DNA from 4 places in the Protofrankia sp. BMG5.30 genome. Region 4 is predicted to be linked to each of the others. Evidence: riboswitches for the same ligand, from Rfam matches in the RefSeq annotation. Region 4 holds a riboswitch; each other region holds the start of a gene.
The links. A riboswitch is a leader RNA that binds a small molecule or an ion and turns the genes downstream of it on or off. The one in region 4 is predicted to bind cyclic di-AMP.
Positions count from the first base shown of each region.

Region 1: another riboswitch for cyclic di-AMP. It lies ahead of BL254_RS21665 (transglycosylase family protein); the one in region 4 lies ahead of BL254_RS29420 (C40 family peptidase).
Region 2: another riboswitch for cyclic di-AMP. It lies ahead of BL254_RS19380 (transglycosylase family protein); the one in region 4 lies ahead of BL254_RS29420 (C40 family peptidase).
Region 3: another riboswitch for cyclic di-AMP. It lies ahead of BL254_RS02700 (C40 family peptidase); the one in region 4 lies ahead of BL254_RS29420 (C40 family peptidase).

Region 1 covers NZ_MOME01000049.1:37,086-42,253, forward strand. Annotated here, with positions in the region: gene fbaA (class II fructose-bisphosphate aldolase) at 1-714, shown strand, start outside; cyclic di-AMP (ydaO/yuaA leader) riboswitch at 1,287-1,442, shown strand; gene BL254_RS21660 (transglycosylase family protein) at 1,450-2,190, shown strand; cyclic di-AMP (ydaO/yuaA leader) riboswitch at 2,741-2,906, shown strand; gene BL254_RS21665 (transglycosylase family protein) at 2,912-3,652, shown strand; gene BL254_RS21670 (DUF3151 domain-containing protein) at 3,903-4,337, shown strand; gene BL254_RS28760 (ATP-binding protein) at 4,453-4,833, shown strand.
Region 2 covers NZ_MOME01000039.1:70,886-75,993, reverse strand. Annotated here, with positions in the region: gene BL254_RS19390 (LLM class F420-dependent oxidoreductase) at 79-993, shown strand; gene BL254_RS19385 (NUDIX hydrolase) at 1,166-1,666, shown strand; gene BL254_RS19380 (transglycosylase family protein) at 1,899-2,222, opposite strand; cyclic di-AMP (ydaO/yuaA leader) riboswitch at 2,326-2,502, opposite strand; gene BL254_RS19375 (glycosyltransferase) at 3,471-4,778, shown strand; gene BL254_RS28625 (toll/interleukin-1 receptor domain-containing protein) at 5,057-5,108, shown strand, end outside.
Region 3 covers NZ_MOME01000005.1:224,932-231,018, forward strand. Annotated here, with positions in the region: gene BL254_RS02690 (MarR family winged helix-turn-helix transcriptional regulator) at 1-146, opposite strand, end outside; gene BL254_RS02695 (PHB depolymerase family esterase) at 403-1,053, shown strand; gene BL254_RS02700 (C40 family peptidase) at 1,469-2,440, opposite strand; cyclic di-AMP (ydaO/yuaA leader) riboswitch at 2,629-2,799, opposite strand; gene BL254_RS02705 (4-hydroxybenzoate 3-monooxygenase) at 3,451-4,608, shown strand; gene BL254_RS02710 (hypothetical protein) at 4,618-4,992, opposite strand; gene corA (magnesium/cobalt transporter CorA) at 5,593-6,087, opposite strand, start outside.
Region 4 covers NZ_MOME01000019.1:53,383-60,400, reverse strand. Annotated here, with positions in the region: gene BL254_RS12555 (DUF4394 domain-containing protein) at 1-551, opposite strand, end outside; gene BL254_RS12550 (metallopeptidase family protein) at 940-1,284, opposite strand; gene BL254_RS12545 (S1C family serine protease) at 1,475-2,437, shown strand; gene BL254_RS12540 (peptidoglycan-binding protein) at 2,576-3,277, opposite strand; gene BL254_RS29420 (C40 family peptidase) at 3,759-4,484, opposite strand; cyclic di-AMP (ydaO/yuaA leader) riboswitch at 4,488-4,656, opposite strand; gene BL254_RS12530 (cold-shock protein) at 5,157-5,597, opposite strand; gene tkt (transketolase) at 5,911-7,018, opposite strand, start outside.

The DNA of each region.
Region 1 (5,168 bases), on a different contig from region 4:
CTGGTCGCGATCTCCAAGGAGCGGGTGCTCAGGGAGGGCCGCGAGCCGCTGTTCCAGTCCCACATGTGGGACGGCTCCGCGGTCGAGATCGAGGAGAACCTCAAAATCGCCGACGCGCTGCTGGCGGACACGGCCCAGGCGAAAATCGTCCTGGAGGTGGAGATCGGTGTCGTCGGCGGCGAGGAGGACGGCATCGTCGGCGCGATCGACGAGAAACTGTACAGCACGCCCGAGGACATGTGGCGGACCGTCGAGGTCCTCGGCGCCGGGGAACGGGGCCGCTACCTGGTCGCGGCAACCTTCGGAAACGTGCACGGGGTATACAAGCCGGGCAATGTGAAACTCCGTCCGAGCATCCTGCGTGATGGGCAGCAGTATGTCGCGCAGAAGCTCGGGCTGCCAGCCGACGCCAAACCCCTCGACCTGGTCTTCCACGGCGGGAGCGGTTCCGACCTGTCCGAGATCCGTGAAGCGGTGGATTACGGCGTGATCAAGATGAATGTGGACACTGACACCCAGTACGCGTTCACCCGGCCGGTCGTCGACCACGTCTTCCGGAACTACGACGGTGTCCTGAAGGTGGACGGCGAGGTCGGCGTGAAGAAGCACTACGACCCGCGCAGCTACGGCAAGGCGGCCGAAGTCGGCATGGCCGCCCGAGTCGTGAAGGCGTGTGAGGACCTGCGTTCCGCGGGACGCTCCCTCGCCAACTGACCCCGCTCGGACGGGACGGCTCCACAACACGCTCGCCAGACCGGGCTTCGTCGTCCGGCTGGCGAGCGTTCGCGTGTGGGCGTCAGTCCCCGGGCATCGGGTGGCCGTCACCCGTCACCCGTCAGCGGTCATTCCGCATATGGCGCGGGTTCCGGAAAGGTCGCACCATCGTCGGATCACGGGTACGGTACACACCGTCCTGCCGTTCGATGTGTCTTCAGCGAAATCAACGGTGTTCCGCGCCGCGTGCGCCCGGCCGGCCGGGCCCGGCCTTTGGCCCGGAGCACGCAGACCGCCGGCTCGCACACGGGTTCCTACCCGGATAATCTGGTTCCGATCGTCACCGCCACGACGGGATACCGAGTTTTCCTGGCAATAAAAGTACGATGAAAGCAATAAGCGCGCGTACCCGTGCGCTACCATCCGCTCCCGAGCCCCGGCAAGAGCTGTCGGCCCGATGTGCGCATCCTCACGAAGCGGATTCCCCGCTTGTTCGGCGCCCAGCAATTGTTGTTATGGTCTGCGCCGTGCTCGCGATACAGCGAACACACGTCGGGCGGCACGCCGAATCCTGCCCTCGTCCGACGAAAACCCAAACTTGTGGCAGGAACGGGGGACCCACTTCCGGGCGCCGATATCGGGCGTCCTCGGGGTGAAGCCGCAAATGCGGCCGGGCAGTCCCAGCCCGAACCCGACAGCTCACTTCGCAGGCGTGGGGAAGGGCATAAAACCAATATGTCCAGTGCACGTTCCCGAAATCGACATCACGAAACCGGCCGAACCCGGCTGGGCGCTCGMGCGCTGGTGGTCGCTCCCGCCCTGGCCGCGGCGGTCAGCGGAAGCATCGTGATGTCACAACCCGCCAGCYCCGCCACCACCTGGGCACAGCTACGCCAGTGCGAGTCCGGAGGGAACTACAGCACCAATACCGGCAACGGCTACTACGGTGCCTACCAGTTCTCGCTGAGCACCTGGCAGAGCCTCGGCTACACCGGGCTGCCCAGCAACGCCTCGCCCGCCACCCAGGACGAGGCCGCGCTGAGACTGGCCAACCGGTCCGGCTTCGGCCAGTGGCCGATCTGCGGCCAGGGGATGGGCGCCGACCAGCTGGCGGCAGGCGCCAGTTCGTCCGGGGCCGGTTCGTCCGGGGCCAGTTCGTCCGGGGCCAGTTCGTCCGGCAGCGGCTCGGTGAGCGCGGGTGGGTCGACCGGGTCGACCGGGACCCAGCGCTGGGTGGTGAGTCAGAGCGCGCAGCGTCTCGCGGACAACACGCTGTTCACCACCGGACTGATCTACCAGGTGCGCTCGGACGTACGAACCTGGCAGCGCCAGATGAACAGGCTCGGCTACCGGATCAGGATCGACGGCCGCTARGGCCCCCAGTCCGCCTTCGCCGCCACCCTCCTGCAGGGCTCGCGGGGCCTGCAGGTGGACGGCATCTGCGGCCCACGAACCCGGGCCGCCACCTTCGGCTGAACGACCGGCTGAACAACCCGGCAGTCGAACGGCCCTCGACGCGGCCGGCACCGCCCACCGGCGGCCCGCACGGCCCGAAAACAGGCGGCCCACCCGTGGCTGGACATCCGACGGATCGGGCTGGAGCACCACGGACAGCACAGCCATGATCTCTTCTCGTGTCAGGCCTCCGGCCGCATCCGGGAGAACCCCGGATCCGGCCGGCCTGGGAGCCGATCCCGCAGGGTCGGGAACCGACCCGGACGATCCCGCTCCCCGGTGTGCTCCAGAAGTGACAATAAGCACATTATCGATACGCAAGAAGCTTTACCCGTCACCATAAGTCACAGAATCCAGAGAAGGTGACCCCGCAGCGAAGCTGGGTCGCACCGTCAGGTACGGTGACACATTCACGGTGCTTAGCCCATTCGGGTGATAGCGGTCACGTGGGTGTAGTTCATCCGACACCCCGATTTGCTTCGATAGAACCAGACTCGCTAGAGTCCTCCCCACTCGCCGGATCGGTGAGGCCGCCCGGACGGACGCCGAGTCCTGTCCCCGTTCGGTACGGCCCGAGCTACCGCGGAGCCACAAGGACAGGATCGGGGGAACCACCATCCGGACGTCCTCTCACGGAGTCCTTGGGGTAAAGCCGGCAGCGTCTCTCGGCGTCGCCGGCCGGGCTTGATTCCCGCCCYCACCCGACAGCTCACCTCGTAGGCGACGGGAAGGACCGACCCACATGCCGTCTGGTGGCAGGCACCGCGCCCCGCAACCTCCCTCCACCGTCATGAAGGTTCTGCGTACCACCGGTGCCGTAACGGCACTCGTGAGCAGCGGCCTGGCCGTCACGGCCGCACCCGCGAGTGCGGCGACCGCTGACGACTTCGCCAAACTCCGCCAGTGCGAGTCCGGTGGCAACTACCGGATCAACACCGGCAACGGCTACTACGGCGCCTACCAGTTCGACGCCAAGACCTGGCACAGCCTGGGCTACTCCGGTCTGCCCAGCGACGCACCGCCGGCGCTCCAGGACGAGGCCGCCTACAAGCTCTACAACGCCCGCGGCTGGTCCCCATGGCCGTCCTGCTCGGCCAAGCTGGGCCTGACCCGCACCGGCCCGGCACCGTCGTCGTCCAGCAGCACCGCCGCCCCCGCTCCCAGCAGCCCGATACAGCGCGCGATCACTCCGGTGCAGCCGGCGATGACACTGGAACGCGCCAAATCCCTGTTGAACTCGGAGGACTTCACCGGGACGGCACTGTCCACCGCYCTGGCCTGCGAGGTCCGCCCCGACGCCTACGTCTGGCAGAGCGAGATGCGCCAGAAGAAGTTCATCCTCCAGGTGGACGGACGCTTCGGYCAGGAGTCCCAGGGCCTGGCATCGCTCTACTCGTATCTGACCCGGGTGGACGACGGCAGCACCGGTGTGGTCGGCAAGAACCTCTGGGACGTCACCGTCACCGACCCGGCCGTCCTGTAGCATACCGGGTGTACCTTTTGCGCCATTTTGTAGCTTGAAACTTTGCGGCCAAAGGCTTTTACGGCCAAAGGCTACGGAACGTTCAACGCCGTTCCTTTGCCGCCGGGTCGCGGCCGGGTGACCTACCCGCCTCGTACCCCGATCAAGTGATGGACCTACCGGTTCACCCCCTCCCGGTGGGTTCATCATCTGACGGATTTCCCTCCCCCAGTTGGATGCGCGGCCGATCGGATCCGGCAGGATGAGCCCCATGACAACCTCGCCCGGACGACCGGATCTGCTCGGTGGCCCACCACCGGCCAGGCTCACCATCGATCCCGCCGCGGCGCAGGCGCTGGGCGCCGGCGAAGATCCGGAGACCGTTGCCAGCCGCTTTCCCGACTCCAGTCTCGCCTGGGCAACCCTGGCCGAACGCTCTCTCGACGCCGGCAGACCGGTAACCAGCTACGCCTATGCCAGGACGGGGTACCACCGCGGTCTCGATCAGCTACGCCGCGCGGGCTGGCGCGGGCACGGGCCGATCCCGTGGTCCCACGAGCCCAACCAGGGCTTCCTGCGGGCGATCGCGGCACTGGCCCGCGCGGCCACCGCGATCGGCGAGACCGAGGAGGCCACCCGCTGCCGCGACTTCCTCGCCGACAGCGATCCCCAGGCGGCCGGCGTCCTAGGGCTCAAGACCACCTGAGCCACTCGTGAGCATCGCCTCACCAGCGTGGGGTATCCACAGCCTGCCGGCAGGCTACTTACGTCCGATGTAAGTTACGTCCGATGTAAGTTACAGGTGATGTAGGTAGGGGCGGATGGCGTTCGTCAATCGCACCGAAGAGCTTGCCGCGCTGGAACGCTGGTGGGCCTCGACCGACCCACGGCCGGCGGTGGTCTGGGGACGGCGCAGAGTCGGCAAGACCGCCCTGCTGCACCGCTTCGCCGCCGGACGGCGGTCGATCTTCCATACCGGCGCCGGCCGCGCCGCCCCGGGTGAGCTGGCGCCGCCTGCGCCCGTGAGGAGATCCGGAACTCGCCACCCGAAACCCTTACCATCACAGTCAGCGACATCTTCTCCCCGCCCTGACGCTGCCGGGCTCCGGGACCGGTCCGCTGTCGGCAGGTCGGTGGGGTCGACGGGTCGGCAGATCGACGGGGACGCTGGAGCGCGTGGCGGGCACCATCCCGATCCATGACGTCCGTAAACCGCKTCGAATGGGCCGGTGTCTCCAGGATTTCCTGGGCGGCACGACAAACGATGTGAATCCAGGGTTGTGGCCGCGACACCGAATTCACATCGTTCGGCAGCCACAGCCACAGCCGCCGGAACAGTGGCCTTGTTGTTTGCCGATACCGGCTTCAGTACGGACAAGGCCCGATGTATGCAGATTCGGTGCATACCGTGCTTCCATGCCCTCTGCCGAACACGAATCCCCGGTCGCCCTGACCAAGCTCGACCCGGACCTGATGGCCTGGCTGTTGGCCACCGTGTTCAACGTAAAGATGCCCTAATACCATCACGCCCGCACGG
Region 2 (5,108 bases), on a different contig from region 4:
TACTGAAAGTAATCAGTCTCACCGCGTCCGGCGATACCGAGCCTACTGATGATCATATATGAGCGAAAGCAGGATCCGATGCGTGTCGGGATATACCTGGACGATCAGGGGCGGTCACTGGACGCGGTCGTGGCGGCGGCCCGTGACGGGGCGAAGGCCGGCTTCGCCAGCGCCTGGATGACCCAGTTCGGCGGGTGGGACGCGCTCACCGCGCTGGCGGTCGTGGGCCGGGAGACATCCGGTATCGAGGTCGGGACAGCGGTGGTGCCGACCTATCCCCGCCATCCGCTGGTGCTCGCCAGCCAGGCGCTGACGGTGCAGGCGGCCGTGGGCAATCGGCTCACCCTGGGTATCGGGGTGAGCCATCGGCCCATCGTCGAGGGCCAGTTCGGCTACTCGTTCGATCGGCCCGTGGCGTACCTGCGGGAGTACCTGTCCGTGCTGGTCCCGCTGCTGCACGGGGAGAGCGTCACCCACCAGGGCGCGTCCCTCACCGCCGTCGGCGCCGTTGACGTGCCGGGCGGCAAGCCGCCGTCGCTGCTGATCGGCGCGCTCGGCCCCGCGATGCTGCGGACCGCCGGTGAGTTCGCCGACGGCACGGTCACCACGTGGACGGGCCCGGCGACCCTCGCCGACCACATCGTGCCGACGATCACCCGAGCCGCCAGCGCCGCGGGACGGCCGGATCCTCGGGTGGTGGCGCTCAGCTTCGTCTGTGTGACCGCGGACGCCGACGCGCGCCGGGAGTGGGTCGCGCAACGGTTCGCCATGGTCGGCCAACTGCCCAGCTACCGGGCCGTCCTCGACCGGGAGGGTGTGGACGGCCCGGGGGAGACGGTCATCCTCGGTGACGAGGCGTCCGTCGAACGGCAGATCCGGCGGCTGGCGAGCGCCGGTGTCACCGAACTGGTGGCGCAGCCGATCGGCTCGGCACGGGAGCAGGCGACAGCGACCGACCTGCTCGTCGCGCTCAACACGCCGCCCGCCGGCTGACCTGGTGGGGGCGAGCTGGCCGGCAGACGGATCCGAGAACTGGCATCCCGCTGGCTCTCCCGTCCGGTGGAACGCCGATCCTCCGCGCCGCACGCGAATACAGTCGTAACGGCTGGGTGCGGGGGTGGGCGGACGGAGTCGGTTGTCGCTGCCGGAAGGAGTTGCCGCAAAGGTGAGTGGGTTGTTGGAGGACGGGGAGGCACAGCCGGTTCTCACCCGGGAGCTGAGACTCGCGGCATATGTGGTCTGCATCCGGGACGGTAAAGTGCTGCTCGCGCGCTTCGCCGGCGCGGGTCAGACGTTCTGGACGCTGCCCGGCGGCGGGCTCGATCACGGGGAGGATCCGCTTGCCGCGGCGATCCGCGAGGTCGAGGAGGAAACCGGATACGACGTCGTGATCGAATCCCTGCTCGGTCTAGACTCGATACGCCGGAACTTTCAGCGTGCGGTGGGTGTAGAAGCCGACCAGCAGACCCTGCGGGTCATTTACGCCGCCCGGGTGGTGGCCGGTGAGCTTCGCTACGAGGTGGGCGGTTCGACTGACCAGGCCGCATGGGTCGATCTTGAAGGGGTCCATGCTCTCGAGCGGATCGATCTGGTCGACATAGGGCTGGAGCTCGAACGCAGCCGCCCACCGCTCGGCCGGGTGGACCGGGACCGCTTCCGTCTCTGAAACCGGTCAGGAGTCACAGCCGGGCGCCCGGTGGAGATCCGACCGAAGTCCGATCTCCACCGGGATGACGCCGACTCCCCGGGACGAACCAGATGGTTACCTGGGGCACGGGCCGTCCGGGTCTACCGGATCAGCGAAGCCGGTCCGGTGGGAGGCCCGAGCATGAAACCAGAAACAGAAATGGAAAGAGCAGGGAAAGAACAAAGAATGCGGCCGTGCCGTCGGTGGACGGTCAGCCGATCTTTCCGGACCAGCAGTGCTTGGACGCGTACCACGGTCCGGTGCCCTGCTGCGAGTAGAGGATACGAGCGCGTTTCCACTGCTCCTCGGGGCTGGCCTGYTGCGGCAGACCGGACCCGCCGACACCTCGCCAGGTGGGTGGCAGGAACTGGAACAGCCCACCGGCGCCGATCTCGTTGACGACGCGCGGATTGCCACCGGATTCACACTGTGCGATGGCGGAGAGCACCTGGTCCGAGGCCGGTGCCGCGTTTGCTGGCTGGGATACCGCGACGCTGCCGCCGATGGCTGCGACAACAGCCGGAACGGCGATCATCGCGCGGGTGCGGGTCCTGATTCCCACGCGGTTACGCCGCCTGCTGTGCCTGGTCGCGCCGTCACGCGTATGTCCGTCACGAGTACGTGTCTGGGACATGATGATGTCCTTCCCCACGCCTGCGAGGTGAGCTGTCGGGTTCGGGCTGGGACTGCCCGGCCGCGTTCCGCGGCTTCACCCCAAGGACGTCCGATGCGCGACGCCCGCAAAAATTGGTTCCCCCGCTCCTGCCATTGGTTTGGCTTCCGTCGGCCGGGGCAGGATTCGGCGTGTCGCCCGACGGGTGCCTTCTTCGCGAAGGCACGGCGCAGACCATACGCACGGGTCCGACCTGGAAAGCAAGAGGGGACGGACGGCCGTGAAGATGAGCACACCTTATTTCTGATGTTGATTGTCGCACCGGTCATCCGGTAACGCGCGCGCCCGCGCGCTCATTATCTGGACGGGCATGTGACGCCGGCGAAGCGTGGCGATATCGTCACGATTCCGGCCGGGTGTTCCTGCGCGCGGCGTGGATGGTCGGGCCGAATTCGTGACCGCCGGTACCACCGTCACGGAAATGTTCATGGAAATGAACATGGAAATGCCCGTCGGAAGCTCGCCGAAAATGGCCGGGGAAGGCGGTCGAGACGATCGTGGAAGGCCGTGACAGTGGCCGGAGGGGTGCTCTTCGACGCAGCCGTCGCATGGCCGGAAGCGCCGCGCGGAGAAAGCGCTTGCCGGGGGCTGGCGGCGGTGTGGAAGGCGTGTATCGTGTTCGCCTTGCTCGCGCCGCTGTACCCGCCCGCGCCCGCCCGTGCCGTCCGGGCGGCTCGCGCGGCCGACGCGTGTACCCGATGCGCGCCAAACCCGTCACCGGAAGGAGCCCGGGGAATTCGATACCGCGCCGCCGTTCCCCTTGTCATCCCTGTGCCGCCGCTGCCAGGCCTGCCCTGGCACGTCCCGCGGGGAGGGCTGCCGGAGTGTTGACGAGTGGAGGCCGTTCGCGGCCTGCCCTGGCACGTCCCGCGCCCGGACGGCAGGGATGCCGTCCGGGCGCGGGACGCCGTCTACCCGCGATCTTCCAGCGGCCTGCCTGTGACCTTCCCGAGGCGACGCGACGCCGGCCGGGTGCCGCGACGCCGGGTGCCGTGGCACGGGCATCATGACCCGGAGGATTGGGACATTGACAGGTCATGGTGGGAGGAACTGACCACACAGCCGTGTCGACGGGCGCGTGCGGCCGGCTGATTTGCGAGGCTGACCGGCATGATGACGCTGGCGGCGTGCGCGGTGCTTTCGATGCTGGTCTGGCTGGTCCTCGCGGCCGGGCACGGAATGTTCTGGCGGACCGACACCCGGCTCGACGCCGCTGCCACCGGCGCGGCCGGCGGGCCCGAGCCGCCCGGCGGCTGGCCCGCGATCACCGTGATCGTGCCGGCCCGGGACGAGGCCGAGATGCTGCCGCACACCCTGCCGGCCCTGCTCGGGCAGGACTACCCGGGACGGTTGCGGATCTTGCTGGTCGACGACTCCAGCGACGACGGTACCGGCGATGTCGCCCGCGTCATCGGCCGGGCCGCGGGTGCTGGTGACAGGCTGACGGTCGTCGACGGCCAGCCGCGCCCGGCCGGCTGGGCGGGCAAGGTGTGGGCCATGGAGCAGGGCGTGCGCGCGGCCGGGCCCGACGCGCGGTGGCTGCTGTTCACCGACGCCGACATCGCTCACGGCCCGCACTCGGTGACCCGGCTGGTCCGCCACGCCACCGGTCGCGGGCTCGACCTCACGTCGCTGATGGCTGTGCTGCGCACGAGCAACCGCTGGGAGCGGCTCGTCATCCCGGCGTTCGTCTACTTCTTCGCCCAGCTCTACCCGTTCCGCCGGGCCAACCGGCCGACGGCGCGCACGGCGGCGGCGGCCGGCGGGTGCGTCCTGTTGCGCCGTGCCGCGCTGGAACGCGCCGGTGGGATCGCCGCCATCCGCGGCGCGGTCATCGACGACTGTTCGCTGGCCAAGGCCGTCAAGCGCGGCGGGGGACGGATCTGGCTGGGCCTGGCCGACCGCGGGCCCGGGGGTGTGCGCAGCGTCCGCCCGTACCCCGGGCTCGCCGACCTGTGGAAAATGATCTCCCGTAGCGCGTACACCCAGCTGCGGCATTCGCCCGTGCTGCTCGCCGGCACCGTCGTCGGCCTGGTGCTGACCTACCTGCTGCCGCCGGCGGCGGCCGTGATCGGGCTGGCGGGGGCTCTCGCCGGTGGCGGTGACGCCGCCGGCGCGGGCACCGGGGGCGCCGGGGGCACGGCCGCGCTGGTCGCCGGCATCGCCGGGCTCGCCACCTGGGCGATCATGACTGCCACCTACGTCCCGATGCTCCGCTACTACCGCCAGCCGGTGTGGACGGCCGTGGCCCTGCCCGCCATCGCCGCCCTGTACACGCTGATGACCGTGGACTCGGCCGTGGCGCACTGGCGCGGCCGAGGCGCCGCCTGGAAGGGTCGCGCCTACTCGCCGTCAGCCTCGTCCGCATCGTCAGCCTCGGCCCCGACGGTGGGCTCCGACAGCGCCACCGGCACCTGACCGTCCCAGCCCTTCCCCGCCGCCGCCAGGCGGGCATGCTCGTGCTGGCTCTCCCTGCCGGGCATCTGCGCTGATCGTGCTGCTCCTGGCGTCGCCGTGCCTCCCGCGCCCGCTCCGAGGCGTCGAGCGGCCCGACCGCCCGGGCTCCGCGCCAGCCGTGCCGACCGCGCCATGCCGGTCACGCTGGCCGGATCGCGGTGGCCGGCCGGCCGCCAACAGCGACGATCAGGGCATTACGATGCAGAGCGTCGTCGCGTCACGGTGTACGGGGGGTTGGGATGGCCGGCGGTTTCGACGTCTTCGTCTCCTACGGGCACGCCGACCAGGAGT
Region 3 (6,087 bases), on a different contig from region 4:
CTGAGCAGCAGGTAGGCGGAGCGGTCCAGAACCGTCCCGGAGTCGTCGGCGATGGCCATCCGGAAGCGTTCGGCGCGCCGGCCGAACACCGACAGCTCGTGTTCGATCTTGATCAGTCGATGGTCGAGTTCCTGACCACTGTCCACTTCGGCCTCACCCCTGTTCCGGCAGCCGTATGCCCCGCAATCCGATGTTGTCGAGATTCTGGTGGATACACCACGTCAACGAACGAGCTGTGCCGTGGTTGCCATACCGGCCATGCTTGTTTGACTACTTTTAGTGATCATTCGGTGTCGCAAGCTGGTCGGGTGTGAGGCAGCACACTCCGGGTAGGTCCCGACTTGCCCACGACGCGAGGCGAATCTGCCGAATCGACGGCTCCTGGTGTGGTTCGGTTGTCTCGTGGTGTCGAATCCGCTGAAAGCCGGGAAACAGCTATGGGCCAAGAACCGCAAGCGGGTACTGATCATCGGTGCCGTGCTCGTGGTCGCCTGGATCTACGTGTCCCGTTCGGGTAACCCGGACACCGAGCGGGCAAAGATACCGGCGGGGTACCTCTCCGCCGAACGCGAGCTCGCCGTTCATGCCGACGCCGACCCCGGCAAGCCGCTGCCGCTGGTCCTCGTCCTGCATGATGACAACAGCGACGCGGGCGCGATCGAAAAGATCACCGAGGCCTCGACGCTCGCCGACCGACGGGACTTCGCCGTGGTCTACCCGGAAGCCGTGGACGGCGAATGGAGGTTGGACGATCCCCAGGGCGCGGACGTGCAGTACCTGCGTGACGTCGTGCGCTACGTGTCGCAGGAGCGGTCGAAGATCGACCAGTCCCGGATCTACATCTGGGGCCTTGGCGAAGGTGGGCGTGCCGCCCTCGCGGTTGCCTGCGCGGCGCCCGGCAACGGGCTGAAGTTTGTCGCCGTCGCGACGGTGGGGCCGGTCGGGCAGAGCCCGAGCTGCTCGCCAGAAACCCATGTCCAGCATGTCGATGGGGCGTGGAACGAACGGGTCACGCGCGCTCTGTGGGACTTCTCCAGGCAGTTCAAGGCGTAGGAGCGGGCGGTCCCGGTGGTCGTCCGCCATGGCTTGGGGAACTCGCGGAGGAGGCGCCTGCGGGGAGCTTCGGTCTCGGCCGGGCATCCGGTCGGTGGGAGGGGGCGGCTCCCGCCGACCGACCGGACTGTGGGGGGGGTCCAGTACGACCGGCCGGCGGAAGCCTCTTGTTCCGCCGGGCTTTCCGAGCTGGGGGGGTTGGCTCGGTCCGACCAGCGGAAGTCATCATCGCGGGATGCCGCCCGCGGAGTGCCGCCAGGTCGGTGTCGACATCGACCTGGCGGCAAGGTTCACGCACAACCGGAGGGGGAGGCTGTGTGGGAACCCGCCTGTGAATTGTGTTTATAAGGTTTGGTTATCAGTACACGAAGCCGTGTACTGATAACCAGCTGCGGACGCGGGCTGATCGGTTCAGTCAGAGAACCCGGCCGACAGAATACGACGTGGTGTAGATGMACCTCAGCGAGACGACGTCGCCTGACTTGGGCGCCACCCACATCTTACCATCGCCCGCATAAATACCAACATGGTAGATATTACCTGGCGTGCCGTAGAAAATCAGATCACCCGGCTGCTTGTTGTACTGCGATATCCGGGTGGTCGCCTCGTACTGTCCCTCGGCGGTGCGGGGGAGGTTGCGTCCCAACTGCTTGAAGACGTACTGGACCAGCCCCGAGCAGTCGAAGGTGTAGGGGCCCTCCGCGCCGTAGACGTAGGGCTTGCCGGCCTGCTGGGCCGCAAGATACACCGACCGTTCGCCGAACGAGCTGGCGGCTGCGAGTGCGCCCGAGATGGCGCTGCTCACGGCCGAGCCACTGACGCGGGCAGTCTGGAAAGGCCGGGGCGCCGGGGTATTGGGGATCACGGTCAACGTGCCGACGTTGGTCGACCGTGTCGACCGCAGAGCGTCGGTTCCGTCGAAAATCGCGGTGACCTGCGTGGTGGTGAGGACCTTGGCAGTGTAACTGGTGAAGCCCTGCTCGTTGGTGTAAAGGTGCTTGAAGGTCGCCCATCCCTCCGGCAGCTTCACCTGGACCTTGACGAGCTGGTTGGCCAGCGGCGCGTGGGTGACCGCGTCCTCAAGATGGAATCCCACCTCCACCGGCTGGTCTGCCTTCACGGAGACGTCCGGATTCGTGACTTTGAGCACGACACCGGTCTTGGGATGCAGGTCGGTCTGGTCGAGCACCTGACTGGTGACCGATCCGGAACCGTCCGTGGACAGCGGATTGATGGTGGAGGTGCGCAGGCTGGCCAGCGATGCCTGGCTGCCGAACTGTGATCCGAGCGTTATGGGCGAGGTGACGGAAGCATCGTCGGAATTTGAGTCGGCCGTGGCACATCCGGCCAGGGCGACACCGGACACCGCGACGGTACCGGTGGTCATCACGGCGACAGCGGCCCGAGCTCGCGAGCGGCCCGTTCCGGACTGCTGCGTGGGCGCGCGATGTCGGCCACGTGTCGGGCGGTCGACGTGCCGGTCGATCTGCTGCCGGCGGGGTGACGACGAAGCCGTCTGCGACGAACGCGATCGTAGTGCCGGATCAGGCTGCACATCATGCGRAGACAAAGTTGTGATCCTTCCCGTTCGCCTGCGAGGTGAGCTGTCGGGTTCGGGCTGGGCTGCCCGGTGGGTCGCGCGACCATCGCGCTGCGCACTTCACCCCGAGGACGACACCGCGGTTCGGTGCCGCCCGGTGGAGGATGGGTCCCCCGCTCCTGCCCTGGTGACGACTCGGAGGGAACACCGGGACCGCGGGCAGGATTCGGCAGTTCGGCCCGGTGTGTCGTGACGTCGGCGCGAGACTAGTTCATARGGATGGCGCTAGTAAACACTAGTCCCTCACAACTACCCCAAGTAGTTGTATGAAGTGTCATAGCCGGCTGTTCTACCCCATCCTCCTTCGCCGGCCGGGGCGGCGTCGGGTGCGACCAGCTGGCTTGTGACCTTCGGTCGCCCGGCTGACGTGCCGCTTTCCGTGACTTGCGGGATGCGGAGGATGACAATACGCCATAGCGGCGGCAGATGGTCGGCTGGGGGCCTTCGGGCACGGATAGTCAGCAATATCGCTACTTTGAGTAGCGATCAGCACTATCCGCCAACAGCACTCTGCTCCTTTTGCGAAAATTATCCGGTTTGTTGGTGTCGGGTTGTCGGCCTCCTGACGCGTGTCGGAATGTGACGTCGTACTCTGGCAGTGCCTCGCCCGGATCGGTTCGTCCGGGTCAGTCATGTGATCAGGGCAGCATGACGGGTGATCAGGAATCGTGTCGATGCTCCCGGGGGAGGCGCTCGCCGTGACGCGCTCCGCTCCGGGGTCCGCACCGGACGGGCACGGCGCGCTCCAGCCGGGCGCGTCTGCCTCGCGGCCGCGTCCTCGCCGGGTGGGCYTCGTTGTGATTGGCGCGGGTGTCGCGGGCCTGGTGGCGGCGGTCGTACTGGCTCGTCGGGGTATCGACACGCTCGTGCTCGAGGCCGCCAGCCGGGCCAGGGTGGAAAGCCGTCCACGTGCCGGGCTGCTCGGGCCGGCGGCGGTGGACGCCCTGGAGCGCAACGGGCTTGCCGACGGCCTGCGGGCCGAAGGTGCGCCACACCACAACTGTGAGTTCCGGCATCGTCGCAGAGCGTTTGTCGTCGAGTATGCTCGCCACGCGGGCGGACACCATCACGTCGTCTACCCGCAGCAGAAGCTCGTCGCCGACCTGGTTGCCGCCTACCTTGCCGCGGGTGGCGTCATCGAGTTCGGCGTCACTGACGTGATGCTGGACGCGCTGACCTCCGACCATCCCGCCGTCTCGTTCGTCACGGCCGACGGGCAGCGGCAGACAGTGGAAAGCCGTTTCATCGCGGGCTGCGATGGTCATCACGGCGTTTCCCGCGGATCGATCCCCGAGGGCGCGTTGCGCCACATCCGACAGCGTGACAGCGCATGGGCCTGGCTCGCCGTCCTGGCCGCGGTCACCCCGTCCACGGATAAGATCATTTATGGGGTCAGCCCGCGGGGATTCGCCGGCCACATGCTGCGTGACCACCGGACAAGCCGCTTCTACCTACAGGTGGAGGCCACGGCCGACGCCGCGGACTGGCCGGCCGAGCGGATCTGGGAGGAACTGCACGCCCGGCTCGCCGTGGACGCCGACTGGCAACTGGCGGAAGGGCCGTTGCTGGAGCCGCCGAACGTCATCACGATGGACTCGGTCTTCTACGAACCGATGCGGTTCGGACGTCTCATACTCGCCGGGGACGCCGCGCGCCGGGTACCACCGGCGGCGGCCAAGGGCGCCGGGCTCGCCATCGTCGACGGTGAGACGCTCGCGCTCGCGGTGGCGGCAGCCCTGCACGACGCGGACGAACGTCCGCTGAACGCCTACTCCGAGGTGTGCCTGGGCCGGGCCTGGCTGGCGCAGGAAGCATCGACGAAACTTCTGCAGCTGGTCAACGTCGAACTCGCCGACCCGTTCGCCCGGCGCCTGCAGGACGTTCGCCTGGACCGGCTCCGAACCTCACCGGTCGCCGCCGCCGAATTCGCGGACCACTATCTCTCCCCTCGTTAGGGCGTGTCGTTACTGGTGGCGGGTGCGGGGGGGCGGCCGGCGGGAGAGCAGACCGGAGGTCTGTAGGACCTGGAGTTCGATCGCGAGTTCGTGGACCTCCGGCGGCAGCGAGCGATGGCTGGCGGCCAGAGCGGCCAGGGCGGTCTGTGTCCGGTCCGCGAGGCTGTCCAGAGCACGCTGGTGCGTACGCATCTGGGCGCGCTCGTCCTGAATCGCGCGCAGCGTCTCCTCCTGCCAGCGCCGGGCACGCATCAGGTCCTCGCTGGCGCTCGCGGCCTGCCGCTCGGCGTCTTCCAGGCGTCCGAGCAGGTGGTCGAGCTGCTCCAGCCTTGCCGCGAGCTCTGCGACAAGGTCGTTGCGGACGGTGTTCATCGATGGGGTCATCGGCCCGCGCCGCCCTCGTCGTGGATGTGCGGGACGACGGCGCGCTGGCTGCCGGCGCCAAAGGTACGGCCGAGGATCGGGAGCCGCCGCCTGCCGCCGAGCGAGGATCGGGAGAACCGAGTAGGGAACGGCCCCCTGTGAAAGCCCGACACGATCCATTACGGTAGCTGACAGCGTGGTCCTCGTGAATCCCGACGGGGAGGTCGCGCCATGGGACAACCGGTACAATACGATCGAATCGTACAATTGGTCGTATGGCTGGCCACATGTCATGAGGCCAAGTTGGCCACATGACACGGCTGGTCGCGCGGATTGCCCGCCGGACGCGGCGGCTGGTCGGGCCGTCCTGCATTACCTCTTCTTCTCTGTCTTCTCTTCGGATGCCGCTGGACGGCCGCTCATGGTCCGGGCGGGATCGGGCGGGCCGTGAGCGGCCCACCGGGAAGGATTCCGGATTCGGCGGGAGCCCGGCCCGGCCGCCGATCCGCATGGCCGCCGATCCGCATGGCCGCCGATCCGCATGGCTGGCGATTCAGCACCGGAGCCGGTGGGCGGCGGGGCCGTCCCGATCCGCGCGGCCGAGGGCCCGGCGGGTTCGGCTCAGAGCCATCCGTTCCGTTTGAACGCCCGGTACAGGAAAAAACAGACCGTCGCCATCAGGCAGAGGACCGCCGGGTATCCCCAGACCTGGCGCAGTTCGGGCATGTGCTCGAAGTTCATACCGTAGATACCGGCTATCGCGGTGGGTACCGCGGCGATGGCGACCCAGGCGCTGATACGGCGCATGTCCTCGTTCTGCGCGATGGTGACCTGCGTCAGGGTCGCCTGCAGTATCGAGGAGAGCAGTTCGTCGAACCGGGCGATTCGCGCGGTGACCTCCTCAAGGTGGTCGGCGACGTCCCGGAAGTACGCCCGGATTCGTGGGTCGATCCCGATGACGCCGGGCTCGGCCAGCGCGCGCAGCGGTGCGTACAGCGGCATTATGGCGTGCTTGAACTCGAGGACTTCCCGTTTGAGCTGGTAGACCTTGCCGGTGTCGGGCCGCAGCGACCGCTGGAAGACCGACGCCTCGATGGCGTCGATGTCGACCTCTAT
Region 4 (7,018 bases):
GGGTCGCTGTCGTTGTTGGTGTAGGCGATGGCGGTGACACCGAGGTCGGACAGCGCGGTCTCCGCGGTTGTCACGTTGGTGATGACGTTGTGGCGCAGGTTCAGGTTCGCGTTACCGACAACGCGCAACTCACCCGTGGTGGGATTGAAGTCGACATCGAAGACCGTATTACCCGCCAATGCGGCGCCCAGCGTCTGGCCGGTATAGGTCGCCAGCCCCGTGGAGGCGTCGAGCGTGTAGATGCGGCCGCCGCTGGCCACACCGTAGAGCAGTCCGTCCTGAACCCGGTAGTCGATGCCCACAAGCGACTCACCAGCAAGGAGTCCGCTGACGGGCACGACCCGCCTCGGACGCTCGACGGAGCGGGACCGGGTTTCGAACTGGGCAAGCCTGATCCCGTCGCTCGTCAGACCGACCGCCGCCAGGCTGGGCGGCCTGGTGTTCGCGCCGGGAGAGTCGGCGATGGCCGCCTGCCCGGACAGCAGCGGCACGGCCCCCAGAGTGCCTGCCACCGCAGCGGCGGTGAACGCCGCTTTCAGCTTTCTGCGCACAGTTGCTCCTTAGCTCATGCACCGGCAGCTCCGCACCGGCGCGGTGCTGCGGGACACGTCGCCCCAACAGCGACGAGATGGCCGGGTGACGACTTTCCGTAGTTACCCGACCACGACATGAAGTAGACACGTAGAGCAACCACAAGTCAACTATCAGCCAACAATGACACTACAAACAGTGGCTTCACCCGGAGTGGGGACAACAGGCACAGCGGCCACAGCGGCCCCGGCCACACAGCGGCCACAGCCGCCCCGGCCACACAGCGGCTACGCTCCACGGCTCAAACAGCGGCCGCGCCGCCTCGGCCCAGCCGCGGACGTACCGCACGGCGTGTCGGCGGACAGTGTGTCGGCGGACAGGATGGGCCGCGGTGGCCGCCGGCGGGTCCTACTCCCAGCCGAGTTCGGCGAGCCGCCCGTCGTCGATGCCGAAGTGATGGGCCACCTCGTGGATGACGGTCACCCGTACCTGCTCGACGACCTGTTCCTCGGTGCGGCCCAGGTCGCAGATCGGCCGCCGGTAGATCGTGATCCGGTCTGGCAGCACCCCGCTGTACCAGTCACCCCGCTGTGTCAGCGGCACGCCCTCGTAGAGCCCGAGCAGCCCCGGTGACGGCGGCTCGTCCTCGACGACGACCGCGATGTTGGACATCTGGCGGCCGAGCTGGGGCGGCAGGCTGTCCAACGCCTCGGCCACCAGGTCCTCGAAGCGCTGCCTGGACACCTCGACCACGTCGGTGAACCTACATCCCGCCGCCGTCCCGCCGCCGTGGCCCCGTCGGTCGCGGCGTCAGCCAGCACAGCACAGATCCTGCCCCTGCCGCCCCGGGCGACCAGTACGGGGAACGAACAGGCCCAGGGAACATTGGGCGTCATCCGCTGCTTCTAATGACGTAATTATGTAAGCAGGATGGGAGGCCCGGATGCAGGATCCGCTCGATGCCTACTCACAGGTCGTCACCCGAGTCGCCGCAACCGTCTCCCCTGCCGTCGCGAGCCTGCGGGTACGGACGCCGCGCGGCGAGGGCGCCGGATCCGCCGTGGTCTTCACCGACGACGGCTTCCTGCTCACCTCCGCCCACGTCGTCGACAGTGGATCGAGGCGCACGGGACGACAGGCCGGCCGCGGCGGCGCGGCGGGCATGGCCGAGTTCGCCGACGGCACCCACAGCGAGGTGGACGTGATCGGCGCCGATCCGCTCTCCGACCTCGCGGTGCTGCGGGCCCGCGGCGGCACGCCGGCCCCGGCAACGCTCGGCGACGCCGCCACGCTCTCCGTTGGTCAGCTCGTCGTCGCGGTGGGCAACCCGCTGGGCCTGACCGGCAGTGTCACCGCGGGGGTCGTCAGCGCGCTCGGGCGCTCCCTGCCCACCCGGGCCGGCGCCACCGTCCGCGTCATCGACGAAGTGATCCAGACGGACGCGGCGCTCAACCCGGGCAACTCCGGCGGTGCGCTGGTCACCGCCGACTGCCACGTCGTCGGGGTGAACACCGCCGTCGCCGGGATCGGGCTCGGGCTCGCCGTCCCGGTCAACACCACCACCCGTCGCATCCTCACCGCGCTCATGCGCGACGGCCGGGTACGGCGCGCCTACCTGGGGGTCGCCAGCACCCGGGCACCGCTGCCGCCACACCTGGCCGAGCGGTTCGGTCGGCGGCACGGGGTGCGGCTGGCCGAGGTCGTCGCGAACAGCCCGGCCGGTCACGCCGGCCTGTTCGCCGACGACCTGGTGCTCTCCGTCGCCGGACAGCCGGTCGCCACCCCGGGGGACCTGCAACGGCTGATGACCGAGGACACCATCGGCCGCCCGCTCGAACTGACCGTGTGGCGGCGCGGCGCGCTCGTCGACGTCATCGTCGTCCCGCAGGAACTGGCGCTGACCTGACGGCCGTTGTCCAGCGGTACGCACCGTCCGCGGGCGGCCCCGGCCTGGTGGGCCAGGGCCGCGGCCGCCCGCGGACGGTGGCGCCCCGGGCACCCGAGGGAGGGGGAGGTACCCAGGGCCGTCAGTAGCACCCAGCTGTCAGCCGCATGGGAACAGCTGGGCGTAGGTGCGGGCGCCGACTATTCCGTCGGCCACGAGGCCGTGCTGCCGCTGGTAATCCTTCAGCACCCTGGTGGTCCGCGGACCGAATATTCCGTCGACCGCGAGAGAGTATCTTAGATCGGTCAGCCGCTGCTGTACCCTGGCCACCTCGGTACGCAGTTTACTGCCGTTTCTCACGGTCGCCGCGGACGATGGGACCGAACAGTTCCGGCTGGTGTAGCTGATCCCGCTGACGGCCGGGACAGGGGTGCTCGACCGTGTTTTCGCCGCGCTCGCCGGGCTGGCTTTCACCGCCGCCGCGGCGGTGTTTCCCCGCGTCAGATAACGATGGTAGGAACCATTGGTGTAGGCGCTCCAGGCACGCACGCCCTGGCTGTCGCACACCTTCTTCGCAGCCCACGCGTTGGTGGCCGGGTCGTAGAGGCTCCTACCCGCCAGCCAGCTCGCGTGGACCCGCGCGTTGATCTGCCAGAGCCCGCGGGAGTCCTCACCGCGCGCGTTACGCGCCTTGGCGTTGCCACCGGACTCCGCGAGCGCCACCGCCACCCAGGTGCCCAGCGGCACCCCTCGGCAGCTGGGCAGCCCCGCGTTCGCGGCGACGCGGGCGATGGTCGTGTCGGCGACGACGGCGGACCCGGACGTCCCGGCCGCGCTGGCCGGGGCCGCGGTCAGCATCATTCCAGCCGTCGTCCCGATGAGCCCGACGGTGCCCGCTAATGCGGCGCCGTTGCACCGACCGGGTTTTCTGTGCCTTCCCCTGGCCATAATCAGACTCTCACCTAAAAGTATCGTCGAAAGGATCGCCTGTTGCCGGAAATTCCGACACAGTACTCCCTGGGGACAACTCGAGAACTATATTTCCCGAGTTCTCTCCCAGCCGCTTGGAAAACGTTATTCGGGTAGCCGAACAGGCCGTTTACCGCATTGTTTCAGGAGGCTCCGGTGTCGCCCACAGGGCGCCAAAAGGGTAATTCAATGCGCTTCTACGGGCGTTTTTCGAACATCTGGAACGGGAGCCAAAAGAATCCGACGAGGTTCCGGGAAAAACTGTCCGGAAACAACCGGGAGAAATTTTCGTGGCGTCCACCCGTGGTTTCCCGCGCTGTCCGCCCGGGGCTCCTGGACACCCCGTGGCCGCCAGCCCGGCCCGGGTGGCCGGTCACCTGATACGGCCGACCAGATAGTTACTGGTGTAGACCTTCTGGAGCCGGACCACGGCCCCGGTGTGCGGGGCGGCCCACATCATCCCGTTCCCGGCGTAGATACCCACATGGTGGATGCCTCCCGGCCGGCCGAAGAAAATGAGGTCACCGGGCTGCCGAGCGTTCTTCGACAGCTTCTGGGAGGCGTTGTACTGCGCGTTGGCCGTCCGCGGGACGCTGCGGCCAAGCTGCTTGTAGATGTACTGGACGAGGCCGGAGCAGTCGAACGCCCGCGGCCCCTTGGCACCCCACACGTACGGCTTGCCGGCCTGCTTCGACGCCAGATAGACGAGCTTCGCCCCGAAGCCGCTGGCGGAGGACGTCGAGAAACTCACCGGTTGCGCCGCCAGCGTGCCCGTGCCCGTGGTGGCGGCCGGGGTGACCGTAAAGGCGGCTGACCGGGYAGCGTTCGTGCTGGTCGTACTGGTCGTGGCGGCGTCGGTCCGGCCAGTCCCGCCCGTATCCAGGCCCCGGTCGTTCGCCAGGGCCGGCGAGGCCAGCCCGGAGAGGGCGACAGTGCCGGTGGCCGCGGCGGCGACCGCGGTACGCGCCGATATCCGGCCGAGGGTGGAGCGGGTCGTGGGCGCGCGATGACGACCGCGTCTGGGGCCGGGATTGGGATTGGGATTGGGATTGGAATGATGTACGGCAGCCGGACCTGAATTCACCTGATGTGCAGGCAACGCTGATCCTTCCCATACGCCTGCGAGGTTAGCTGTCGGGTTCGGGCCGGGAAGCCCGGTCGACGCGCGGATACACGCGGCCGACTTCACCCCAAGGACGGCCACTGTGGTGGCGGCGTCCGGCGGAAAGGTGGGTCCCCCGCTTCTGTCCTGACGATCGCTAGTCGGAAGACACCGGACCGTGGACAGAACTCGGCGTGCGGTCCGGTGCTGTTGAGAGCCCGGCCAACGTAGCGAACTACTTTCGGTAGTCGCAAGCGGCGGTTTTCTCGGCATGTCGACGTATAGCGCTCACTGTGCGTATCATTTACGCGTGCCGTCTCAGGACGACTGCCGAGACGGTACAAGCTGGCCGCAGCGTGACGGCGCTACACACCGCTTCCGTGGATAACCGGTGCGTATCGTGCAACAGCCGACGCGGACCGGCAACAACATTTTTTCCGCTGTTGTGTTTCTGTGTTTCGCAGCCGGGCAGGCGGATCGCCCGCGGGTAGGCGAACCGGCCAGCCGGAGCAACGTCACAGATCCGGCCGTACGCACGGTGTGGTCAGTGGTACGGCCGGCGCAGCGTGGCCAGCCGTGTGGCCGGCGCAGCGTCCGGGCAGCAACGACGTGCCCGGGCACCGGCGCGGGTCGACAGATTCCGGGCCGGCAGGGGCCCGGGCGGGCCGGTTATTGGGACTCGACCCAGCCGCGCGCCTGCGCGAGGGTGGTCAGCCGCTGCCGTATCTGGCTTATCTGGCCGCCGGTCAGGGTCGGCACCGACTCGATGAGCGTCTCGGTCAGCAGGTGCCGGAACTCCCCGACGGTGAGGACGTCGCACATGTCGTCGTCATCGGCGTCCGAACGCCCGTTGGCCGCGCTCGGGGAAGCCAGGGGACGCGCTGGCGCCGGACGGGCCTGGGCCCGACGGGCCAGGCGGACGACCGACGCCTTCGGGCCCCTGTCGCTTTCCTCCGCCTCGAACTCCACCAGCGTTCCGGGCTGGAACAGATGCTTCTCATCTTGAAGATCGTTTGCATGCATGAAAATATCGTCGCCGCCAGCGTCGGGCGCTATGAAACCGTAGCCACGAACCCCGTCGAAACGCAGAATCCTACCGGTACCCACCACGTCTGCCCCTGTACAACCTCTGTGCCAACCAGCTCTGTACCCAGTCAACTGCACACCAGACGAACCTGTGCACAACCAAACCCCAGGATCGCTCGCACGACCATGGGGCCTGTTCACCGTCTCAGGTGCGCACAGCCAGGTCAAGCCGACACCCGGAGCGCAAAACAACCGACAACAACCGACAACGATCGGCAGGGAACGATCGCGGAAACACCGGGACGGGCCGTCGGCCGACCGGCTCCCGCGGACTCCCCCGGGAACCAGCCGGCCGTCGACATCGTGACCGAAATCTTCGGATCCGGATCCTCGCGGTCTACGCCGGGTCACCAACAGCGCTGACGGCGGCCAGGCTCTGCCTGGCGGCACTGACCACCGCCTGCGGGGTGAAACCGAACTTGGTCTGCAACGCCCGCAGCGGGGCGGACGCGCCGAAGGTCCGCATACCGATGATCACCCCGTCCGGGCCGGCGTACCGTTCCCAGCCGAGCGTAGCGGCCTGCTCGACCACGACCCGCGCGCGGACCGCCGGCGGGAGCACCTGGTCGCGGTACTGCGCGGGCTGCCGCTCGAACAGCTCCCAGGACGGCAGGCTGACCACCCGGACGCGCACCCCCTGCGCGGTCAGCTCCTCGTGGGCGGCCAGGGCCAGGTGCACCTCGCTGCCGGTACCGATCAGGATCACCTCGGGATCGCCGTCGGCGGGGTCTACCAGCACGTAGCCGCCGCGGGCGAGCCCGGCGGCGTCGGCGTAGCGGGCCCGGTCCAGCGTCGGCAGCGCCTGCCGGCTCAGGACGAGCGCGGCCGGCTCCTGCCGCAGGCCCATGACCACCCGCCACGCCTGCACGACCTCGCTGGCGTCACAGGGGCGGATCACCAGCAGGCCGGGGACGGCCCGCAGCGAGGCGAGCTGCTCAATCGGCTGGTGCGTCGGCCCGTCCTCCCCGACCCCGATGGAGTCATGGGTGAACACGTGGATGACCGGCAGCTCCATCAGCGCGGACAGCCGCAGGGCACCGCGGGCGAAGTCGGAAAAGATCAGAAAAGTCGACCACAGCGGCCGCAGCCCGGACAGGGACAGCCCGTTGGCCACCGCGGCCGACGCGTGCTCGCGAACGCCGAGGTGCAGGTTGCGCCCGCCCGGGCTGGCGGCCTGGAAGTCCCCGGCGCCGTCGACGGTCAGCCGGGTCTTCGTCGACGGGGCGAGATCGGCGGAGCCGCCGACCAGCCAGGGCACCCGGGCGGCGACGGCGTTGAGGACCTTCCCGGAGGAGTCCCGGGTGGCCAGGCCCTTGTCGTCGGCGGGGAAGACGGGGATGTCGGCGTCCCAGCCGTCGGGCAGCTGCCCGCCCCAGATCAGGTCGAGCTGGCTGGCAAGATCGGGATATGCCTCCCGGTAGCGGTCGAGCAGGGCCAGCCAGCTG